Regions from separate parts of the Variovorax sp. FW301-JW7 genome, predicted to be linked through region 2. Evidence: predicted binding sites of a transcription regulator. Region 2 holds the regulator's gene; the other holds the start of a gene.
What was found. The regulator sigma-54, encoded in region 2, starts transcription at its own class of promoters, with help from an activator protein. The targets are predictions, from matches to a motif close to TGGCANGNAANCTGCTTT.
Positions count from the first base shown of each region.

Region 1: a site for sigma-54 is predicted at 5,336-5,353, ahead of hmpA (NO-inducible flavohemoprotein). Genes of this name have one in related genera too.

Region 1 covers NZ_JBYTBC010000004.1:199,873-211,148, reverse strand. The annotation lists gene AC3WQM_RS12865 (efflux RND transporter periplasmic adaptor subunit) at 1-277, opposite strand, end outside; gene AC3WQM_RS12860 (DUF1656 domain-containing protein) at 303-509, opposite strand; gene AC3WQM_RS12855 (FUSC family protein) at 506-2,620, opposite strand; gene AC3WQM_RS12850 (MarR family winged helix-turn-helix transcriptional regulator) at 2,621-3,079, opposite strand; RNA gene rnpB (RNase P RNA component class A) at 3,238-3,606, opposite strand; gene norR (nitric oxide reductase transcriptional regulator NorR) at 3,666-5,252, opposite strand; gene hmpA (NO-inducible flavohemoprotein) at 5,388-6,572, shown strand; gene cysK (cysteine synthase A) at 6,664-7,584, shown strand; gene AC3WQM_RS12825 (NAD(P)/FAD-dependent oxidoreductase) at 7,658-9,283, shown strand; gene AC3WQM_RS12820 (VUT family protein) at 9,286-9,843, shown strand; gene AC3WQM_RS12815 (ProQ/FinO family protein) at 9,954-10,952, shown strand; gene htpX (protease HtpX) at 11,044-11,276, opposite strand, start outside.
Region 2 covers NZ_JBYTBC010000016.1:5,444-16,719, forward strand. The annotation lists gene AC3WQM_RS29045 (sensor histidine kinase) at 1-685, shown strand, start outside; gene AC3WQM_RS29050 (cytochrome b) at 768-1,379, shown strand; gene AC3WQM_RS29055 (YceI family protein) at 1,376-1,960, shown strand; gene AC3WQM_RS29060 (YceI family protein) at 1,999-2,634, shown strand; gene AC3WQM_RS29065 (LysE family translocator) at 2,657-3,301, shown strand; gene AC3WQM_RS29070 (phospholipase D family protein) at 3,306-4,922, opposite strand; gene rpoN (RNA polymerase factor sigma-54) at 4,933-6,525, opposite strand; gene lptB (LPS export ABC transporter ATP-binding protein) at 6,543-7,337, opposite strand; gene lptA (lipopolysaccharide transport periplasmic protein LptA) at 7,334-8,053, opposite strand; gene AC3WQM_RS29090 (thiol:disulfide interchange protein DsbA/DsbL) at 8,176-8,820, opposite strand; gene AC3WQM_RS29095 (SPOR domain-containing protein) at 8,973-9,740, opposite strand; gene argS (arginine--tRNA ligase) at 9,755-11,276, opposite strand, start outside.

The sequences.
Region 1 (11,276 bases), on a different contig from region 2:
CGAGGTCGTAGCGCGCGCGGTCCACCTCGAACAGCAGCGTGCCGGCGGCGACCGGCTGGTTGTCCCGGATCGGCACGGCCGTGACGAGGCCCGAGACGTCGGGCGCGATCTGGACCACGTTGGCGCGCACGCGGCCGTCGCGCGTCCACGGCGCGAGCTCGTAGTGGTCCCACAGGCGAAAGCCCGCCCAGACGGCGGCGGCCACCACGGCTACGGTGAGGAGAACGCGCAGCAGGCTCTGCGCCCGGGGGTTGTCTGCGAAGGGGTTGGCTTTCATGGGAATCTCTGTGGTGTTTGAGTTGTCATTGCAGGTGCGCCGTGAGCCGGCTCAGGCCGTACAGCAGCAGCAGGTACAGCGCCATGTCGAACAGCGCCGGGTGCCACACCCAGCGGTACAGGCCGGTGGCGGCGAGCAGCCGGCGCACGCCCCACAGGGCGAGCAGCGCGGCGGCGGCCAGCAGCATGAGCCAGGGCACGTAGAGCCCGTAGAAACTGGCTTCGCCGATCATGCGGAAGCTCCTTGCGGTGAAGAGGACACGGACACGGCCGCCAGCGAAGGCGGCGCGTCGGGGAACAGGTTGCGACGCAGGCCGACCAGCGCGGTGACGGCGGCGCGCGACGCGGTGGAGCTGTCGCGCGCAGCGAGCACGGCGGTCAACGCTTCATCGATCTGCGGCAGCAGCGCCGCCGGGCGCGGCGCCATGCGGCCTTCACCGCGCTGGCGGAAGAAGCGCGCGATGCCGCCGAGCAGTGCAGCCGAGGTGGCCATCGGCAGCTGGGCGCGCACGCGCTGCAGCACGGCGATGTCGGCGCCCATGCGCAGGTCGCGCAGCGCGTCGTTGGCGGCCACGCCCTCCACGGTGCCTCCGGCCTGCGCGATGCGCGGCGCCAGCAGGCCGATGCGGTCGAGCATGCGCACGGCATAAGCGTCGCTCTGCGCGTACTGCGGCTGGGAGGAAGCGGCCATGTCGCCGAGCTCGCGCCAGGTGGCGCGCTGGATGCGGCGCGCGCTCCAGTCGGCGCCCACCGAGCGCACCAGCCGCGTGACGCGCGCTGCGACCAGCACGCCGACGACCTGGCCGATCATGCTGTTGATGAAGCTCACGAGGTCGGCGCTGGCGGTGTCGTGCATCGCCAGCGTGCCCGACACGCCGAAGACCAGCGCCATCGCGGCCATGAAGTGCGTCGGGCGCGGCAGGTACAGGCCCAGCAGCAGGAAGAGCGGCGCGCAGATCACGACCAGCATGCCGAAGTCCTGCACCGTGGGCATGAGCACGAGCACGTAGACGGCCGAGATCGGAATGGACCACAGCGTCCACTTCAGGAAGCCGTGGATCGCCGGCACCGGGTCGTCCATGGTCGCGAAGAAGCAGCAGAAGACCGCGGCCATCATGGTGGCGGCCGAGCCCATGGTCCAGCCCGTGAGGATCCAGAACGCGCCGCACAAGCAGATGGCGATGACGGCCGCGAGGGCGGAGAGCAGCGCCATGCCGTGGTCGCGGTGCATCGCGCGCTGGCCGAGCGCGGCCGTGCGGCGCAGCGGCGCGCCGCCCTTCAGGCCTTCGTCGATGTCGCGGCGGAGTTGGGCGCAGGCGGTCCAGCCGTCGACCAGTTCTTCGAGCCGCCCTGCGAGGCCGATGCGCAGCGCGCGGGCCCAGGGCGTGAACCCCGCGTCCTGCGCGCTGCCCAGTGCGGCGATCGCCTGGCGCAGCGCCTGCAGGCGAGCGGAGGCATCGACGGCCGGGTCGCTTTCGTCGCGCAGCCACTGTGCGGCCAGCGCCAGCACGGCGGTGACGTCCGGCGCGAGGCGGCCTTCGGCTTGCGCCAGCGCCTGCAGCCGGTCTTCGACGGCCGACAGCGCGGGCGTGAGCGCCGCCACGCGGTCCTGCATGGCGCGGATCGCGCCGGCGGTCCAGCGCAGGTGCGTGGTGTCGAAGGGCACGTGGGTCGAGAGCAGGCGCAGTTGCGTGATGTCGCCGGCGAGGCGGCGGCGGTCGTCGTCCAGGCGCTTCGGGTCGGCGTCCTTGGGGGTGCTGCGGTCGCCGGGCTGGAACAGGTCGCCGAGCCACTGGCGCGCGTCTTTCAGCGTGCGGTCGAGCAGGCCCAGCACGGTGGGCGCGAGCCCGGCGGGCAGCACGAGGCTGTGGACCAGCGTGGCGCAGAAGATGCCCAGGCCGATCTCTTCCACGCGCGCCACGGCGGTGTCGAACAGCACGAGCGGCGTCTGCACCGACGGAAAGCCGATCAGCGCCGCCGTGTAGCCCGCGAGCATGAAGACGTACGAGCGCGGCGTGCGGTCGAGCAGCGAGATGTACAGGCACAGCCCGACCCACAGCGCGAGCACCAGCGTGAGCAGCTCGGGCGCGTTGGACAGCGCGGGCACCATGAGCACGGTGGCGACGCTGCCGATGAGCGTGCCGCAGAAGCGGAACACCGCCTTGGAGCGCACGGCGCCGGCCAGCGGATGGGCGACGACGTAGGTGGTCATGAGCGCCCAGAACGGGCGCGGCAGGCCGGCGCGGCTGGCCAGGTACATCGCCAGCATCGCGGCGGCGAAGCTCTTGACGGAAAAGAGAACTTCCGCGCGGCTGAAGCGCGGCAACGACATCGCCGTGGACATCTACTGGCCGCGCCCTTCCTGCTGCAGGCTCTGCATGCCGGCGGCACTGCGGCCGAGCTTGGCCTCGAGCGCGCCGAAGACGCGCAAGGTGGCGGCGATGTCCTCGTCGGGAATGCCTTCGAACAGCGCGGCGCGCATCTGGCGCAGCGCGGCCTCGATGGGCTCGCAGACGGCGCGGCCGGCGGGCGTGAGGTGCAGCGTCTTGGCGCGGCGGTCGGCCGGGTCTTCGCGACGCTCGACGAAACCGGCCTCGACCAGCTGGTCGAGCGAGCGCACCAGCGACGGCCCCTCGATGCCCAACGCCTCGGCCACCGTGCCCTGGCGCACGCCGTCTTCCATGCGCCCGAGCACCACGACCGGCCAGGCCAGCGTCTGCGACAGGCCGACGTGCGCCACCGCCTTGTCGGCCGCCGCGCGGTAGCCGCGCTGGAGCACCGACAGCGAGGTGCCGAGCCGCATCAGCGCGTGTTCGCGCAACGGGGAGATGGGTTCGGTATCGGCCACGGCGTTATCAATTAGTTAGCTTGCTAACAATTGTACGGGTTTCTACCAAGTTCTGCACGCAGCCGCGCACGTCGTCAGCGCACGGCCCAGGGAAAAGGGGGAGAGAAAGAAAAGTGTGAAGCTCGCCGATAAGCCGGATTCTGTGCACCGGAGCCCTCTTGCGAAGACCCCGGCGTGACCGCCATTACTCTGGGCCGTTTGTCGCCAAACGGCTCGATGCCACCTACCCGCCAGCTCAGCGGAACCACCTCGATACTGGCCTACTTGGTGTTGCTGCGCGCAGAGATTGCCCGTTTCACCCGAACTGAATCGGCTCGTCTCTGTTGCTCTGATCCTCACCTCACGGTGGAGAGTCGTTAACTCCTGCGCTGTCCTGTGCAGTCCGGACGTTCCTCCAGTGCGATCTTTCGACCCGATGCTGTTGCCCGAGGGCAGAGCATCGTCCCTTTCGGGCTTGCACCAGCGGCGGTCTGGCGTGCTTCACACCTCGATTATCGCCCGCCCCGTCAATGACCCTTCAGGCGATGCCGCGCGCCGGTCGTCAGCCGGGCGTTTCGCTGTCGCCGGCCTGCACCAGGCCCAGCTTGCGCAGCGTTCGATGGAAGTTGCTGCGGTCGATGCCGGCCTCGCGCGCGGCGCTGGCCACGCGACCGCCGTGGCGGGCGAGCAGTTCCGAGAGCCAGGCCCGCTGGAAGGCCTCGGTCGCGTCGCGCAGCGTGCCGCCCGCGATGGCAGGCCCCGCGAGTTCGTTCGCCGGGGCCTGCACGGGCGCTGCCATGGCGCTTCCCGCGACGGCGGTGCTGTCCAGCGCCAGGTGATGCGGTTCGATGGCCGTCCAGCGCGAACCGCGCGGCTGCTCCCTGAACGCCCGCAGCGAAGCGCGGCTGATCACATGCTCGAGCTCGCGCACATTGCCCGGCCAGCCGTGCGCCAGCATGGCGGCCTTCGACGCCGGCGAGAGCCGCAGGTTGCGCGCGCCCAGCCGGTGCTGGTTCTCCTCGAGAAAGCTGCCGGCGAGCACGAGCACGTCGCGCCCCCGTTCGCGCAGCGGCGCGACCACGACCGGATAGACCGACAGCCGGTGGTACAGGTCGGCACGAAAGCGCCCCTGCGCGATCGCCGCGGGCAGGTCGCGGTTGGTGGCCGCGATCACGCGCACATCGACCTTGCGCATGCGGTCGCTGCCGGGGCGCTGCACCTCGCCGCTTTGCAGCACGCGCAGGAGCTTGGCCTGCACGCTCAGCGGCAGTTCGCCGACCTCGTCGAGAAAGAGCGTGCCGCCGTCGGCGATCTCGAACTTGCCGTCGCGGTCCTGCACGGCGCCGGTGAACGCGCCGCGCTTGTGACCGAAGAGCTCGCTGTCGGCCAGCGACTCGGGCAGCGCTGCGCAGTTGACCTGCACCAGCGGCTGCTCGCTGCGGCGCGAGCGCGCGTGCAGGCGCTGCGCGACGAGGTCCTTGCCGACGCCGGTTTCGCCGAGCAACAACACCGTGAGGTCGGACACGGCGACGGTGTCGATCTCGTGGCACAGCTGCTTCATCGCCGGGCTGCTGCCCAGCAGTTCGCGCGGCGCGCCACGCCCCGCACGCAGCGCCTGCGCCACGGCCTGCTCGCGCATCGCGCGCGCCTGCATCTCGCGGATCGTGTCGGCGGCCTCGATGCCGGTTTCGACGAGGGCGATCAGTGCCTCCATCTGCGCCGGGCCCACGGCATCGAAGGCGTGCGGCTCCAGCGCGTCCAGCGTGAGCAGGCCCCAGACGGCGCCGCGCAGGCGCAGCGGCGCGCCCATGCAGTCGTGCACCGGCAGGATGCCCGGCTGGCCGGCGACGAGGCCGTCGTACGGGTCGGGCAGGTTGCAGTCGTGCGCGAAACGCAGGCCCCGTTCGCTGTCGAGCAGGCGCGCAAAACGCGGATGGGCGGCCACGGGAAACTGGCGCCCCAGGGTTTCGTCGCTCAGGCCGTCGACCGCGACGGGCTTCAGCACGTCGACGTCGAGCTGCAGCAGCGCGGCGGCATCGCAGCGGACCAGTCCGCGCGCGGCGGCGAGCAGCGATCGGTAGCGGGCGGCCTCGGCTTCGGGCTCGGGTGGTGAGGCCTCGGTGGTCGAATCGACACGCAATGTGGTCATAAGTACAACGCTGGAGTTGTTGCGAATTTGACCACGCCCAATAAATCCCCAATGGCGTCAAGCACTTGCAGAGGCCTTCCGGCTGGCACGGATCGTGAGATGACCAACGCATCTCAACCGAAGGACCGCCAGACCATGAACCCACAAACCATCGCCATCGTCAAGTCCACCGTGCCCGCGCTCCAGGCCCACGGCGAGGCCATCACCAGCCACTTCTACAAGATCATGTTCGAGGGCCATCCGCAGGTGAAGGCCTTCTTCAACGAAGCGCACCAGGCCGCCGGCACCCAGGCGCGCGCGCTGGCGGGGGCGGTCATCGCGTACGGCGCGCACATCGACCGGCTCGAAGCGATCGCCGGCGCCCTGCCCCGCATCATCCAGAAGCACGCCGCGCTGGGCGTGCTGCCCGAGCACTACCCGATCGTCGGCCACTACCTGCTGCGCGCCGTGAAGGAGGTGCTCGGCGATGCCGCCACCGACGAGGTGATCGCCGCATGGGGCGAGGCCTACGAATCGCTGGCGGGCCTGCTCATCGCCGCGGAAGAAGCCGTCTACAGCGCCAATGCGGCGCAACCCGGCGGGTGGCGCGGCACGCGCGAATTCCGCGTGGCCCGGCGCGAGGACGAGAGCGAGGTCATCACCTCGTTCTACCTGGAGCCCGTGGACGGCGGCGCGCTGCTGACGTTCTCGCCGGGGCAGTACCTCACGCTGGTGCTGGAGATCGACGGCCAGCCGGTGCGGCGCAACTACTCGCTGTCCGACGCACCGGGCAAGCCGTGGTACCGCATCAGCGTGAAGAAGGAAGAAGGCGGCCGCGCCTCGAACTGGCTGCACGAAGCCGCCGTGATCGGCACGCGGCTGCAGGCGCAGGCGCCGTGCGGCGACTTCGTGCTGCAGCCCGCCGGTGAGCAGGCACGCCCCCTCGTGCTGGTGACGGGCGGCGTAGGCATCACGCCCGCGATGAGCATGCTCGAATCGGTGGCCCACACGGGCCGGCCGGTGCACTTCGTCCATGCGGCGCGGCACGGCGGCGCGCATGCGTTCCGCGCCCGCGTCGACGCGCTCGCGCAGCGGCATGCGAACGTGAAGCCGCTGTATGTCTACGACGCGCCGCGCGACACCGACACGCCGCACGCGACCGGCTTCGTCACCCGCGAGCTGCTGGCCGGGCTGCTGCCGGAAGACCGCGACGTCGACCTGTACTTTCTCGGACCGAAGCCCTTCATGCAGGCGGTGTATGCGAACGGGCTGGCGCTCGGCGTGCCGAAGCAGCAGCTTCGCTACGAGTTCTTCGGGCCGCTCGAAGCCCTGGAAGCCTGAGGGAAGCAAGGCCCTGCGCTGAAACAGTCGCGGGCTGGTCTCACAATGCGCGCTGTCCGCCCGAACAACCGCATTGATCCAAGGAGATTCCATGAAGGCCCAGAACATCCTCCAGACCATCGGCAACACGCCGCACATCCGCATCAACCGCCTGTTCGGCCATGCGAAGCAGCAGGTCTGGATCAAGTCGGAGCGCGCCAACCCCGGCGGCTCGATCAAGGACCGCATCGCGCTGTCGATGGTGGAAGACGCCGAGAAGAGCGGCGCGCTCAAGCCCGGCGGCACCATCGTCGAGCCGACCTCGGGCAACACCGGCATCGGCCTGGCGATGGTCGCGGCTGTCAAGGGCTACAAGCTGATCCTGGTGATGCCTGACAGCATGTCGGTGGAGCGCCGCCGCCTCATGCTGGCCTATGGCGCCACCTTCGACCTCACGCCGCGCGCCAACGGCATGAAGGGCTCCATCGCCCGCGCCGAGGAAATCGTGGCCGGCACGCCGGGCGCGTGGATGCCGCAGCAGTTCAACAACCCCGCCAACGTCGACGTGCACGTGCGCACCACGGCCGAAGAAATCGCGGCCGACTTCCCCGAGGGCATCGATGTGCTCATCACCGGCGTGGGCACGGGCGGCCACATCACCGGCGTGGCGAAGGTGCTCAAGAAGAAGTGGCCCAAGCTGCAGGTGTTCGCGGTGGAGCCGGTGGCCTCGCCCGTGATCTCGGGCGGCGCGCCGGCGCCCCACCCCATCCAGGGCATCGGTGCGGGCTTCATTCCGAAGAACCTGGACACCTCGCTGCTCGACGGCGTGCTGCAGGTCGACGCCGAGCCGGCGCGCGAAATGGCGCGCCGCTGCGCGGTCGAGGAAGGCATCCTGGTCGGCATCTCGTCGGGCGCGACGCTCGCGGCCATTGCGCAGAAGCTGCCCTCGCTGGCGCCCGATGCGGTGGTGCTGGGCTTCAACTACGACACCGGCGAGCGCTACCTGTCGGTCGAAGGCTTCCTGCCCGCCTGATCCAGCTACAAGTTTCATAGCGCCCCGGGCGCTTAAAATCGTCGGTCTGCTTGATAACCACAAGCCCCACGACATGCTGCGAATCTCCGAACTCAAACTCCCGCTCGACCACGCCCCAGAGGCGCTGGCCACCCTGATCGCCCGGACGCTCGACGTTCCGCCTGAAGCGATCGCCTCCCACACCGTCTACAAGCGCAGCTTCGACGCCCGCAAGGTCGACCTGCTCACGGTCTACATCTGCGACGTGCAGCTGGCCGACGCGGCGCTCGAAGCCTCGCTGCTGGCGAAGCACGCCAGCCATCCGCACATCCAGCCCGCGCCCGACATGCGCTACACGCCGCCGGGCCAGGCGCCCGCGGACGCCACGCGCCCCGTGGTGATCGGCTTCGGCCCCTGCGGCATCTTCGCGGCGCTGATGCTCGCGAAGATGGGCTTCAGGCCCATCGTGCTCGAACGCGGCAAGACCGTGCGCCAGCGCACCCGCGACACCTGGGGCCTGTGGCGCAAGAGCGTGCTCAACCCCGAGTCGAACGTGCAGTTCGGCGAAGGCGGCGCCGGCACCTTCTCGGACGGCAAGCTCTACAGCCAGATCAAGGACCCGCGCTTCCTCGGCCGCAAGGTGATGGAAGAGTTCGTGAAGGCCGGCGCACCGCCCGAAATCCTGTACGTCGCACACCCGCACATCGGCACCTTCAAGCTGGTGAAGGTGGTCGAGAACATCCGCGAGCAGATCGTGGCGCTCGGCGGCGAGATCCGCTTCGAGCAGCGCGTGGCCGACGTGCACATCGAAGACGGCCACCTGCGCGGACTCACCGTGCTCGACCAGACGACCGGCCAGAGCAGCGAACTGCGCGCCGACCACGTCGTGATGGCGCTGGGCCACAGCTCGCGCGACACCTTCGAGATGCTGCACGCCCGCGGCGTGCACATCGAGGCCAAGCCTTTCTCGATCGGCTTCCGTATCGAGCACCCGCAGGGCCTGATCGACCGCGCCCGCTGGGGCCGCCACGCGGGCCATCCGCTGCTCGGCGCGGCCGACTACAAGCTGGTGCACCACGCCAGCAACGGCCGCTCGGTCTACAGCTTCTGCATGTGCCCCGGCGGCACCGTGGTCGCGGCCACCAGCGAGCCGGGCCGCGTGGTCACCAACGGCATGAGCCAGTACTCGCGCAACGAGCGCAACGCCAACGCGGGCATCGTGGTGGGCATCGACCCGAAGGACTTCCCCGGCGATGCGCTGGCAGGCATCGCGCTGCAGCGCCAGCTCGAAAGCAACGCCTACGTGCTCGGCGGCAGCAACTACCACGCGCCCGGCCAGCTGGTGGGCGACTTCATCGCCGGCAAGCCGTCGACCGCGCTCGGCAGCATCATCCCGTCGTACAAGCCCGGCGTGACACCGACCGACCTGCACCAGGCCCTGCCCGCCTACGCCATCGAGGCCATGCGCGAAGCCTTCCCGGCCTTCGGCCGCAAGATCAAGGGCTTCGACACGCACGACGCCGTGCTCACCGGCGTGGAAACGCGCACCTCGTCGCCCATCCGCATCACGCGCGGCGACGACTTCCAGAGCCTCAACGTGCGTGGCCTCTACCCGGCCGGCGAAGGCGCGAGCTACGCGGGCGGCATCCTGTCGGCCGGCGTGGACGGCATCAAGGTGGCCGAGGCCGTGGCGCGCAGCGTGCTCGGCAGCGCCGTTTGACGATGCACTTCCACCGTCCCACCACCGGCCAGCTGGCCGTCGCCACGCTGGCGATGGCCGCCGTGGTGCTCGCGTCCAACGTCCTGGTGCAGTTCGCCATCAACGACTGGCTCACCTGGGGCGCCTTCACCTACCCGGTGGCCTACCTCGTGAGCGACCTCGTCAACCGGCGCTTCGGCCCCGGCATGGCGCGTCGCGTGGCCTGGGTCGGCTTCGCGGTGGCCGTGGCGGTGTCGCTGCTGCTGGCACCGGCGCGCATCGCCGCCGCCTCGGGCCTGGCCTTCATCGCTTCGCAGCTGCTCGACATCCGCGTGTTCGACCGCCTGCGCCGGGGCCTGTGGTGGCGCGCGCCGCTCGTGGCCACGGTGATCGCGGCCGTGCTCGACAGCATCGTCTTCTGGGGCATCGCCTTCGCAGGCACCGACGGCCCCTGGCTCACCTGGGCGCTCGGCGACCTGGGCGTGAAGCTCGGTGTCGGCGTGCTGATGCTGCTGCCGTTCCGGCTGCTGATCGGGCGGCAAGCCGCTGACCGAGGTGACCGAGGCGCTGCACGCGCATGACCATCCGCCCTGACAATACCCGCAGGATGTTCCGGCCGCGCTGACCGCGCGGGACCGGTTGTTCTTTTTCTTCCCTTTCCATCCCTCGCGCCCATCGCCGAGCCTTCCGTATGACCGACGCATCCACCGCCGCCCCGAACACGAACTCGCGCAACGCACGGCGCCAGCGCCCGGACATGGCCGAGCAGCTGCAGCAGCTGAAGGCCGGCGCAGGCAGCACCGACGCAGGCGCTGACGCGTCGGCGTCGCAGCCCGCCCCCGCACAACAGCAGCAACAACGCCCGCCGCGCGCGAAGCAACAGCGCCCGCATGGGCAGCAGCAGCCGCAGCAAGGGCGCAAGCCGCGCGGACAGCAGCCGCAACAACAGCAGCCCGAAGCCCAACGCGCACCGCGCAAGGTCAACCCCGTGCTCGAGCGCCTGTTCGCGCTGTATCCGCAGCTCTTCGGCGCACGCTTCGTGCCGCTGAAGCTCGGCGTGTACGAAGAGCTGATCGCGCGCCATCCCGAAGACTTCAAGGCCGAAGACCTGAAGATCGCGATGGGCCAGCATGCGCGCTCCACGCGCTACCTCGAGAGCGTGGCCGCCGGCCATGCGCGCCATGACCTGGACGGCAACGCGCTCGACCCGGTCGCGCCCGAGCACGTGCACCACGCCATCCTCGAGCTGCACCGCCGCCGCTCGCACCGCAACCCCGGCGAAGACCTGCGTCCGCAGCTGGTGACGCGCATCGCCAAGGCCATCGAAGCCTCGGGCCTCGACCACGAGGCGTATGCCGTGCTGGTGCGCTCGCGCGACGCCAACAACAACGCCGTCGTCGACGAAGCCCTGGCCGAACTCGCCCAGCAGGCCGCCAAGCGCGAAGCCCTGCTGCGCGCCTTCGAAGCCAGCGGTCGCAGCGAACAGGAATTCGCCGACATGTACGGCATGAAGCCCGGCGACGTGACGCCCACGCTGCAGCGCGTGCGGGACGACAAGAAGCGGGCCGAGGCTGCGGCCGCTGCCGCAGCGGTGGCCGCTGAAGCGGCGGCAGCCGCAGCGCCTGAAGTGCAGGCAGCGCCCGAAGCAGAAGCAGCCCCGGCCGCCCCCGAAGCACCCGCCGCGGACTGACGCCACACGCCCGCTCCAACGAAAAAAGCCGCCACATCACTGTGGCGGCTTTTTTCATGGGCGACGGCGTTGGTCGCCTTCTGCAGTGGGCTCAGCGCGCGTTCTGCAGCGCCGCGATGCGCTCTTCGATCGGCGGGTGCGTGGCAAACAGCTTGCCCATCGCGCCCGTGATGCCCATGGCTTCGACGGCCTTGGGCAGCTCGCCGGCCGGCAGGCCGCCCAGGCGCGCGAGTGCGTTCATCATCGGCTGGCGGTTGCCCATGAGCGCGGCGGCACCGGCGTCGGCGCGGAACTCGCGCTGGCGCGAGAACCAGGCCACCACCA
Region 2 (11,276 bases):
CGAGGTGCGCGACAGCGGCATCGGCATCGCCGCCGAATCGCAGACGCGCGTGTTCGACGACTTCGAGCAGGTCGGCAACGTGGAGCGCAACCTGCAGCACGGCCACGGCCTGGGGCTGGCGATCGTGCGGCGGCTGGCGGGGCAGCTGGGCATCGAGGTCGCGCTGCGTTCGGCGCCGGGCAAGGGCTCGGTCTTCAGCTTCGAGCTGCCGGCGGCCCGCCCCGGTGCGGCGGCCGTGCCGGCCCCCGCGCCCGCGGTGGCGCTGGACGAGCCCGACGCCGATGCCGTGCTGCGCCCCGGCCTCGCGGTGCTGGTGGTCGAGGACAACATCGTGGTGGCCGACAGCCTCTCGGCGCTGCTGCGGCACTGGCACGTGGCGCCGCGCATCTACGCCAGCGCCGCCGAGGCGCTCGCGCTGGCCGACCTGGACGCGCTCGACGCGGCGCTGTGCGACATCCGCCTGCCCGGCGCGTTCAACGGCATCGCGCTGGCCGAGCGGCTGGCACAGCGCAAGCCCGCGCTGACGATCGCGCTGATCTCGGCCGACATCACCGAAGCCACGCAGCAGCTGGCCGCCGCGCGCGGCTGGCATGCGCTGCGCAAGCCGGTGCAGCCGGACGCGCTGCGGCGCGTGCTGCTGCGGGCCCAGCAGCAGCAGCAACAACAACCGCCGTCGCCGTCGTAGCGCTCGGCGCGGGCCGGCCCCGCTGCGGTGTCATCGCTTCCGAGCTATGCTCCGCGCACAGGCCGCCGCCGCCCCTGCCCCGATGCCCGTCGAACCACTTTCCGCCCCTGCCGTTGGCGCCGCCGCCCTGCGCGAGCCCCGCTACGGGCGGGTCGCGATGGCCCTGCACTGGCTGCTCGCGGCGATGATCGTCGGCTCGCTCGGCGTGGGGCTCTACATGACGGGCCTGCCCTTCTCGCCGCAGCGCCTGAAGCTCTACAGCTGGCACAAGTGGGCCGGCATCACCATCCTCCTGCTGTCGGCGCTGCGGCTGCTGTGGCGCCTCACGCACCGCCCGCCGCCGCTGTCGGCGCGGGTGCTGGCGGCCATGCCGGCCTGGCAGCGGGCCGCCCACCGCATCAGCCATGCGCTGATGTACCTGCTGTTCTTCGCGGTCCCGCTGTTCGGCTGGGCCTACAGCTCGGGCATGGGCGTGCCGGTCGTGTGGTTCGGCCTGCTGCCGCTGCCCGACCTGGTCGCGGTCGACAAGGACTTCGCCGAGGCCGTGCTCAAGCCGCTGCACCAGCGCAGCGCCTTCCTGCTGGCCGGCGTCACGCTGCTGCACGTGGCGGCGGCGCTCAAGCACCACTGGATCGACCACGACGGTCTGTTGCAACGCATGTGGCCCGCGCCACGCAAGGAATCCGCCGGATGACGACCCGTCTTTTGTGGGGCACCGCCGCCCTCCTCGGCCTCGCGCTGCACGCCGCGGCCGAGCCCCTGCCGGCCACCACCGCGAAACTGGTGCCCGAGAAGAGCCAGATCGCCTTCGTCAGCAAGCAGATGGGCGTGCCGGTGGAAGGCAGCTTCAAGCGCTTCGACGCGCAGGTCGCCTTCGACCCGAAGAAGCCCGAGGGCGGATCGGTCGTGCTGCAGATCGACACCGCCAGCGCTGGCTTCGGCGTGCCCATGAGCGATGCCGAGCTGCCCAAGCCGACCTGGTTCGACACCGCGCATTTCCCGCAGGCTAGCTTCCGCTCGAGCGCCATCAAGGCGCTGGGCGAGGGCCGCTTCGAGATGGCCGGCAAGCTCACCATCAAGGGCGTCAGCAAGTACGTGACGGTGCCCGTGAGCATCGTGTCGTCGGGCGGCGCGTATTCGGTCGCCACGGGCACCCTCACGATCCAGCGGCTCGACTACAAGGTGGGCGACGGCGAATGGACCGACACCTCGGTGGTCGGCAACGAGGTGCAGGTGCGCTTCAAGCTGACGCTCGCGGGCCTCGGGCCGCTGTGACGACGATTTCATTTCCCATGCATCCTTCTTCCCTTGCCATGAACAAGCTCCTCTTCGCCGCGGCCCTGTGCGCGGGCGCGGCCCTGCCCCTGGCCGCCACGGCCCAGGAATACACGGCGCCGCCGCTGGCCGCCAAGCCCGCGGGCGGGCCGGCCAAAAATGCGAGCTACGTGATCGACCCGACCCACACCTTCGTCATGTACGAGATGGGCCACTACGGCACCACCACCAACCGCGGCCGCTTCAGCACCAAGGACGGCTCGGTGCAGATCGACGGCACCGGCGCCAGCGGCAAGGTCGACATCACGATGGACATCAGCTCCATCAACACCGGCGTCGACCTGCTCAACCGCCACGTGCAGAGCAAGGACTTCTTCAACGTCGCCGAATTCCCCACCGGCCGCTTCGTGGCCGAGCGCATCGACTTCAGCGGCGACAAGGTGACCGACGTGCCCGGCACGCTCACACTCATGGGCCAGACCAAGCCGGTGACGCTGAAGGCCGTGCGCTTCAACTGCTACCTGAACCCGCTCATCAACCGCCAGGTCTGCGGCGGCGACTTCGAAGCCACCGTGCAGCGCAGCGACTGGGGCATCACCTGGGGCCTGAACTTCGGCTTCGAGAACAAGGTGAAGCTGCTGGTGCAGGTCGAAGCCGTGAACGTGCAGCAATGACGACGACGCAAGGAGCCACGCGATGATGGACACCACCCTTTCCCTGCTCGGCATCGCCGGCGCCATGGCCGTGGGCGCGATGAGCCCGGGCCCGAGCTTCGTGATGGTGGCGCGCACGGCCGTGGCCTCGCGCAGCGACGGGCTGGCGGCGGCCCTGGGCATGGGCGCCGGCGGGCTGGCCTTCTCCATCGCGGCGCTGGCCGGCCTGCAGGCGGCGTTCCTCGCGGTGCCGGGGCTGTACCTCGCGATCAAGGCCTTCGGCGGCGCCTATTTGATCTACCTGGGCTTTCGCATCTGGCGCGGCGCGCGTCAGCCGCTCGCGATCACGCCCGACACGGACGCCTCGCCGCGCCAGCAAGGCCGCAGCGGACGCACCTTCCTGCTCGGCCTGGCCACGCAGGTCAGCAACCCGAAGACGGCGGTGGTGTACGCGAGCATCTTCGCGGCCTTCCTGCCGCGCGAGGTGCCGCTGGTGCTGGCGCTCGCGGTGCCGGCCGTGATCTTCTGCATCGAGACGGGCTGGTACGCGATCGTCGCGCTGGCGCTGTCCTCGGCCGCGCCACGCGCGGCCTACCTGCGCTACAAGACCTGGATCGACCGCGCCGCCGGCGGCGTGATGGGACTGCTGGGCCTGCGGCTGGTGTGGTCGGCCATGCGCGGCACCTGAGGCCCTAGAGCAGGCTCTCGGGCGTGAGCGGCGCCAGCAGCTCGAGCATGGTGCGGTCCCAGAAGCCCGAGTCGGGCTCTTCGTGCAGCACGGTGGTCTTGCCGCCTTCCTCGCTGACCCACTCGATGCGCCGCGAGCCGGTGGCGCCCGCATCGGCGCCTTCGGCAAAGCGCAGCCGGTAGGCGCCCTGCTGCTTGAGCACGTCGAGCAGCTTCAGGGTCTGCTGCGCCATCTCGGGGCTGCGGATGAACAGGCCGATCTCGGTGTTGTGGACCTCGGAGCGCGGATCGAAATTCATCGAGCCGACGAACAGGATGCGCTGGTCGATCACCGCCGACTTGGCGTGCAGCCGCCCCACCGACGTGCCGAACAAACCGAGGCGCACGCTGCGCCGCGTGCGCGCGGAACTCAGCTCGTGCAGCTCGGCGCCCAGCGCGAGCATGTCGGCGCGGTAGCGGCGGTAGGCGGTGTGCACCAGCGGCTCGTCGGTGGCGGCGAGCGAGTTGGTGACCACGCTGATCTTCACGTGGCGCCCGCGGATCTCGCGCATCACCTCCAGCCCCGACGCGCCCGGGATCAGGTAGGGCGAGACCAGCGTCACCTCGCTGCGCGCGCGGCGCATCTGCTCGACCACGTTGTAGCGCACGCTGTCCACGTCGAGCAGCGGCACGCCGCCGTACGACGCGGTCTTGCCGATCACGCGGTCGGGTGAATCGGCATACGCCTCGGCGGTGGTCCAGATCAGGCCGAGCTTGCCGGCGTCGAGGTCGTCGGCCACCGGGCTGTAGCCCAGCAGGTCGTTGGGCGCGGGCCTGGGCGGCGGCGGCGTGGTGTCGGGGCCGGTGGCGGCGTCGAAGCGGCGCTGCAGTTCCTCGCGCGGCAGGTCGGTGTGCACGACCGCGCCGATCGGGCGCACGTGCGGGCTGTTCCAGTACTGGTCGAACAGCACGCCCAGGCGCGGGATCAGCGCGCCCGTGACGAAGGTGTCGAGGTCGATGAAGTTCGGGCCGGTGGTGCGGCGGAAGTACTGGTTGCCGATGTTGCGCCCGCCCGCCACCGCCATCGCGCCGTCGGCGATGAAGAGCTTGTTGTGCATGCGGCGGTTGACGCGGCTGAAGTCGAACAGTGACGCGGTGAAGCGCTTGAGCAGGCTGCCGCGCCCCGCCGGAAACGGGTTGAACAGACGCAGCTCGACGTTCGGCGTGGCGGCCAGGCCGAGCAGCAGCTCGTCTTCGCCGGACGTGTAGAGGTCGTCCATCAACAGGCGCACGCGCACGCCGCGCTGGGCCGCATCGCGCAGGGTGCGCAGCAGGTAGCGGCCGGTCTCGTCGTTCTCGATCTGGTAGTACTGCACGTCGAGCGTGCGCTGCGCGCGGCGCGCCAGCTGCAGCCGCGTGTCGAAGGCGAAGTCGCCGCCGGGCATCAGGCGAAAGCCGCTGAGGTCGGGGTCGGGCTGCGAGGCCAGCGCGATCTTGCCGAGCGCGGTGTCGGCCGAGACGGCGATGGCCTTGGTGGGCGGGCGCGGCGCCTCGTCGGGCAAGGTGGCACAACCGGCGAACAGCGATGCAGCCACGAGGGCGAAGACCCAATGCCCCCAGCGCGACAGCAGGCGACGGGTCATCGTGGGCTTTCTACAGAGCTTTGCGCAGGTTGGCGGGCGCGATGCGCAGCGCCTCGCGGTACTTGGCGACGGTGCGGCGCGCGCACTCGATGCCCTGCTCTTTCAGCATCTCGGAGATCTGGCTGTCGGACAGCGGCTTCTTGATGCTCTCGGAACTCACGAACTGCTTGATCAGCGCGCGCACTGCCGTGCTCGACGCGTTGCCGCCGGTCTCGGTGCCCAGCGCCGAACCGAAGAAGTACTTGAGCTCGACCGTGCCGAAGGGCGTCGACATGTACTTGGCGGTGGTCACGCGCGAGATGGTCGATTCGTGCAGGCCCAGCTCGTCGGCGATCTCGCGCAGCACCAGCGGGCGCATCGCGAGTTCGCCGTGCACGAAGTAGCTCTTCTGCCGCTCGACGATGGCGTTGCTCACGCGCAGGATGGTGTCGAAGCGCTGCTGGATGTTCTTGATGAACCAGCGCGCCTCCTGCAGCCGCTGCGACAGCGCCTGGCTGCCCTCGCCCTTGTGCGACTTGAGCGCACCGGCGTAGATGTCGTGCACGCGCAGGCGCGGCATGACCTCGGGGTTGAGCATGACGCGGAACTTCACGTTCGTGCCGCGCCCGGTCTTGGTGACGATCACGTCGGGAATGACGATGTTGCGTTCGACGTCCACAAAGCGCCGGCCCGGCTTGGGCTCCAGGCGCGCAATGATCTGCAGCGCCGAGCGCACCAGCTCTTCGTTCGTGCGCGTGAGCGTGGCCAGGCGCTTGAAGTCGCGCCGCGCGAGCAGCTCCATCGGCTGCTTGCAGATCGCGATGGCGGTCTTGCGGATGAGCGCTTCGGCCTCGGTCTCGTCTTCGCTGGCGAGCGCCTTCAGCTGGATGCTCAGGCATTCGCCGAGGTCGCGCGCGCCGACGCCCGCCGGCTCCAGGCTCTGCAGCAGGCCGAGCGCCACCTGGAAATGGTGCACGAGGTCGTCGAACTGGTCGTTGTCGTCGCCCGCCAGGCCCGAGGCCAATGCGGGCAGCGAGTCTTCGAGGTAGCCGTCGTCGTTGAGCGATTCGATCAGGAAGCGCAGCGCGGCACAGTCGTTTTCGTTGAGCCGCAGGCTCAGCGCCTGGCGGTGCAGGAACGACTGCAGCGACTCCTGGCTGCGCGCAAGCTCGGTGGCGTCGGCACGCTCGTCGTCGCCCAGGTTGTTCTGGCGCGCGGGTGCATCGCTGCCCCACTCGCTGTCGTCGGGCGCCATCTCGACGGTGCCGTCGCCTTCCCAGTCGGGCTCGCGCTCGGTGATCTCGGCGGCGGGGCCATCGGAGTCGGGCGTGGACGTGGTTTCGCTGGTGGTGGTCGTCGCGCTGCTGGTCGGCGCCGGGGCGAAATCGCCTTCGCCGGTTTCACCGCCCTCGTCGCGCGGCACGGGCGTGTCGACAGCATCGAGCCCGAACTCCTCGCGCGCCGCTTCTTCCGCGGTGCGTTCGAGGAACGGGTTCTCGTCCAGCATCTGCTCGACCTCCTGGCTCAGCTCGAGCGTGGAGAGTTGGAGCAGGCGAATGGACTGCTGCAGCTGTGGCGTCAGCGCCAGATGCTGCGAGACGCGAAGGGACAGCCCTTGCTTCATGGAGACCCGACCCTCCCTTACATGCGGAAGTGCTCGCCCAGGTACACCCTGCGTACCTCGGCGTTGTCGACGATCTCCGAGGGTGTGCCTTGTGCCAGCACGTGCCCGTCGCTGATGATGAACGCGTGATCGCAGATGCCCAGCGTTTCACGCACGTTGTGGTCGGTGATGAGCACGCCGATGCCACGTTCCTTCAGGAAGCTGATGATCCGCTGGATCTCGATCACCGCGATCGGGTCGATGCCGGCGAAGGGCTCGTCCAGCAGGATGAAGCGCGGCTGGGTGGCCAGCGCGCGCGCGATTTCGACGCGGCGGCGCTCGCCGCCCGACAGTGCGAGCGCAGGCGAATCGCGCAGATGGTCCACGCGCAGGTCGGCCAGCAGGTCGGTCAGGCGCTCGTCGATGTGCTGCTTGGACAGCGCCACCAGACGGCCGTTGGCGTCGGGCTCGCGCTGCAGCTCGAGCACGGCACGCACGTTTTCCTCGACCGTGAGCTTGCGGAAGATCGAGGCTTCCTGTGGCAGGTAGCTCAGGCCCATGCGCGCGCGGCGGTGGATCGGCATGTGGGCGATGGGCTCGCCGTCGATGGTGATCTCGCCGGCGTCGGCGCGCACCAGCCCGACGATCATGTAGAACGACGTGGTCTTGCCGGCGCCGTTGGGGCCGAGCAGTCCGACGACCTCGCCCTTTTGCACATCGAGCGAGACGTCTTTCACGACCGTGCGGCTGCCATAGCTCTTCTTGAGGCCGCGCGCCACGAGGCGGCTGCCCGGGACGCCGTCGGCGGGCGGGGTTCCTGCGGTTTCGATCACTTGCGCCCTTCCCCTTCGGTGCCGCCCAGCGTGGTGCTCGAGCGCAGCCCGGCGCCGGGCGCGGGGGTGGGCGCCGGGGCCGCGGGCTTCTTGCCGCCGGCCGCCGGTGCAGCGCCGGGCGCCGCCGGGGCCGGCGTGGCCTTCGGCGTGAGGATGGCCTTCACGCGACCGCCACCGCCCGCCGAGACGCCGGCGTTCGGCGGCACGAGGGAGCCGTTGACGGTGTAGGTGTCGTTGCTCTGGTCGTAGACGATCAGCGCGCCGCTGCTCTCGTCGTTGGCCGTGGCGCCGATCAGGCGGCGCATGACGGCGCGGCGGATGAACTTGACGTTGTCGGCGCGGCTGTCGTACTCGATGACTTCCGACTCGCCCTCGATCCACTCGTCGCCGGCGTTGCGCTTCTGCTTGTAATAGGCCAGCTTGCCGGGCGCCGCCGTGACCACGCCGTACTGGTAGCCCTCGGCGTCCTGGCGCACGTCCAGCCGCGCACCGCGGATGATGATCGTGCCCTTCGTGACCAGCACGTTGCCGGTGAACACGCTGGTCTGTTTCAGGTCGTCGTAGCGCATCGAGTCGGACTCGATGTTCATCGGCTTGGTGCGGTCGGCGGTTTCAGCCAGGGCGCCGGAGGCGGCTCCGGCCAGCAACAGCGCGCCGAAGGCCAGGCGGCCGAGGCGACGAAGGGTGGGGAATGTGGGGATGGAGGGCAATGTCATAAAGGCACGAAACTTGCTCTGAAACATTGTATGCGTGGGACGGTGATTGACCACCGCCGCCAATGAAAAAGCCCGCCGAAGCGGGCCTTGCGTTCGACCAGGAAAGCAGGTCGCCGGGTCGGTCAGCCCTTCTTGGCTTCGCCGATCAGGAAAGTCGCAACCTGCAGCACCTTGGCCATGCTGCCGGCGGTTTCGCCGTCGACATACCAGCGGCCTGCCACGGCCAGGGCCGGCACGCCGGCGACCTTGTAGGCCTCGGTCTGCTGCGACGCGCGACGGGCCTTGCTGGCCACGCCGAAGGACGCAAATGTTTCCTTGAACTTGGCGCCGTCGAGGCCGGCACGCTCGGCCCAGGCCTGGATGTTGGCTTCGCCGTTCAGGTTCTGGCGCTGTGCGTGGATCGCAGCGAACACCTTCGGGTGGTATTCCTCCAGCTTGCCCATGGCTTCGAGCGTGAAGTACAGGCGCTGCTTGGCTTCGACGTCGTTGCCCACGAAAGGCACCGGGATGCGGCGGAACGCCACTTCCTTCGGGGCTGCCTTGACCCAGGCTTCGAGCGAGGGCTCGAAGTCGTTGCAGTGCGGGCAGTTGTACGAGAAGAACTCGACCACCTCGACCTTGCCGGCGGATGCATCGACGGGCACGCGCTTGTCGAGCACGAGGAAATCGGAGCCGGCCTTGGGGGCGCGCTGGGCGTGTGCCGGAACGGCAGCCAGCGAAAGCAGCCCGATCGAAGTGGCGGCCAGCGAAAAGTCACGACGTTTCATGGAAAAGATTCTCCTGTGGGTACCGCAGTACAGAGCCGGCGCGCCGCCGGGAGTTCCCCGTGGGCGGCGCGACCGAGGCGCTGGAATTGACAAACGCGTGCGGCGAATGCCGCGCGGGCGAGAGCTTAATGGCTGTTCAAGAAAAGCGTCGGTCAGCGCTGCACGCGCACCAGCGCCGATTCGAGACCGCCGCCGTCGAGCCGTTCCTTGAGCCGGTCGGCGTCGTCCTTCTTGTTGAACGGGCCGGCGCGCACGCGGTAGACCGTGCGACCGGCCTGCTCGCGTTCGGTGACCTTGGCCTCGACGCCCATCAGCGACAGCTTGGCGCGTTGCGCCTCGGCGTCGTCGGTGGTGCGGAAGGCGCCGGCCTGCACGAAGTACATGAAGGGATCGGCACCCGACGGCGACGGTGCGGCGGCCGTGTGGCTCGGCGCAGCGGACGCGGTGGTCGTGCTGCCGCCTGCGCGGGCCCGGGCAAGGTCGCCCAGCGGATCGTTAGACGGCGGCAGCGCGTTGGCTTCGGCCGGCACCGGCGCGGGGCGTGCCGGCTTGGGCGCCACCACCACGGGGGCGGGGGCGGTGACCGGCGGGGTGACGGTGGTGGGCGCCGTGCCCGGTGCCGCGGTGACGGGGGCGCCGGTGATCGGGTTCACCGGGCCGGTGGCCGTGGCGGCCGGTGGCGTGGCCGCCGGCTTGGGCGCGCCGGCCTTGCCGGCCAGCGGTGCGTTCGGGTCCCAGTCGCGGTTCTTGCGGGCTTCGGCTTCGTCCTGCTCGGCACCGCCGCGTTGCGTCTTGTTGACGAACGGGATCGGCACCTTGGTGACGTAGACCGCGATGCCCAGGGCGACGCCCAGACCGAGCACCAGGCCGATGATCAGCCCGATGACGATGTTGCCGCGTTGTCTGCTTGTCTTCTTCATGTTCAGAGGGTGATTCACATCTTGTTCGGCGCACTGACGCCGAGGATCGCGAGGCCATTGTGCAGCACCTGCGCGGCCGCTGCGACGAGTGCGAGACGCGCCAGCTTGACCGGCTCGTCGTCCACCAGGATGCGCTCGGCATCGTAGTAGCTGTGGTAGCTGGCCGCGAGTTCGCGCAGGTAGAAAGTCACGTCGTGCGGGGCGAAATCCTTCGCCGCCGCTGTCAGCATGGCCGGGTACTTGGCCAGCAGCAGCATCAGCGCCTGGGCCGCCGGGCTGTCCAGCGGCGACAGGTCGACCGCCTTGAGCGCGGCCACGTCGCCGCCCCAGGCCGCGAGCACCGAGCAGATGCGCGCGTGGGCGTACTGCACGTAGTACACGGGGTTGTCGTTGTTCTTGGTGACCGCGAGGTCGACGTCGAAGGTGTATTCCGTATCGGGCTTGCGGCTGAGCAGGAAGAAGCGCACGGCATCGGTGCTGGTCCACTCGATCAGGTCGCGCAGCGTGACGTAGCTGCCGGCGCGCTTGCTGATCTTGACCTCTTCGCCGCCCTTCATGACGCGCACCATGGTGTGCAGCACGTAGTCGGGGTAGCCCTCGGGAATGCCTTCGCCCGCGGCCTGCAGGCCGGCGCGCACGCGCGCGATGGTGCCGTGGTGGTCGGTGCCCTGGATGTTCACGACCTTGTGGAAACCGCGCTTCCACTTGGCGATGTGGTACGCGACGTCGGGCACGAAGTACGTGTACGTGCCGTCCTGCTTCTTCATCACGCGGTCTTTGTCGTCGCCGTAGTCGGTCGACTTCAGCCACAGCGCGCCGTCTTGTTCGTAGGTCTTGCCGGCGGCCACGAGCTTGGCCACGGCCGCCTCGACGCGGCCGCTGGTGTAGAGGCTGGACTCGAGGTAGTAGTTGTCGAAGCGCACGCGGAAGGCCTGCAGGTCCAGGTCCTGCTCGCGGCGCAGGTAGGCCACGGCGAATTCGCGGATGCTGTCCAGGTCGTCGATGTCGCCGCTGGCGGTGTACTCGCGGTCGTCCGACTTGACGGTCTTCTTTGCCTTGAAGTCCTCGGCGATGTCGGCGATGTAGTCGCCGTTGTAGGCCGGGGCCTTTTCGCCGCTGGGCCACTCGGCGTCGCCGGGCTTGAAGCCCTTGGCGCGCAGCTGCGTGCTGTTGGCCAGCGTCTGGATCTGCACGCCGGCGTCGTTGTAATAGAACTCGCGCCACACGCTCTGGCCCTGCGAAGCCTGCAGGTTGCAGATGGCGTCGCCCAGCGCGGCCTGGCGGCCGTGGCCGACGTGCAGCGGACCGGTCGGGTTGGCCGAGACGAACTCGACCAGCACCTTTTCGCCGGTGGCGGGCTGCTGGCCGAAGGTTTCGCCGGCGGCCAGCACCTCGCGCACGATCTGCTGCTTGGCGGCAGCCTTCAGGCGGATGTTGAGGAAGCCGGGGCCGGCGATCTCGATGGCCTCGACCCATTGGCCGAAAGCGGGGGTGGCGAGCAGCGCAGCGCTCAGTTCCTCGGCCAGTTCGCGGGGC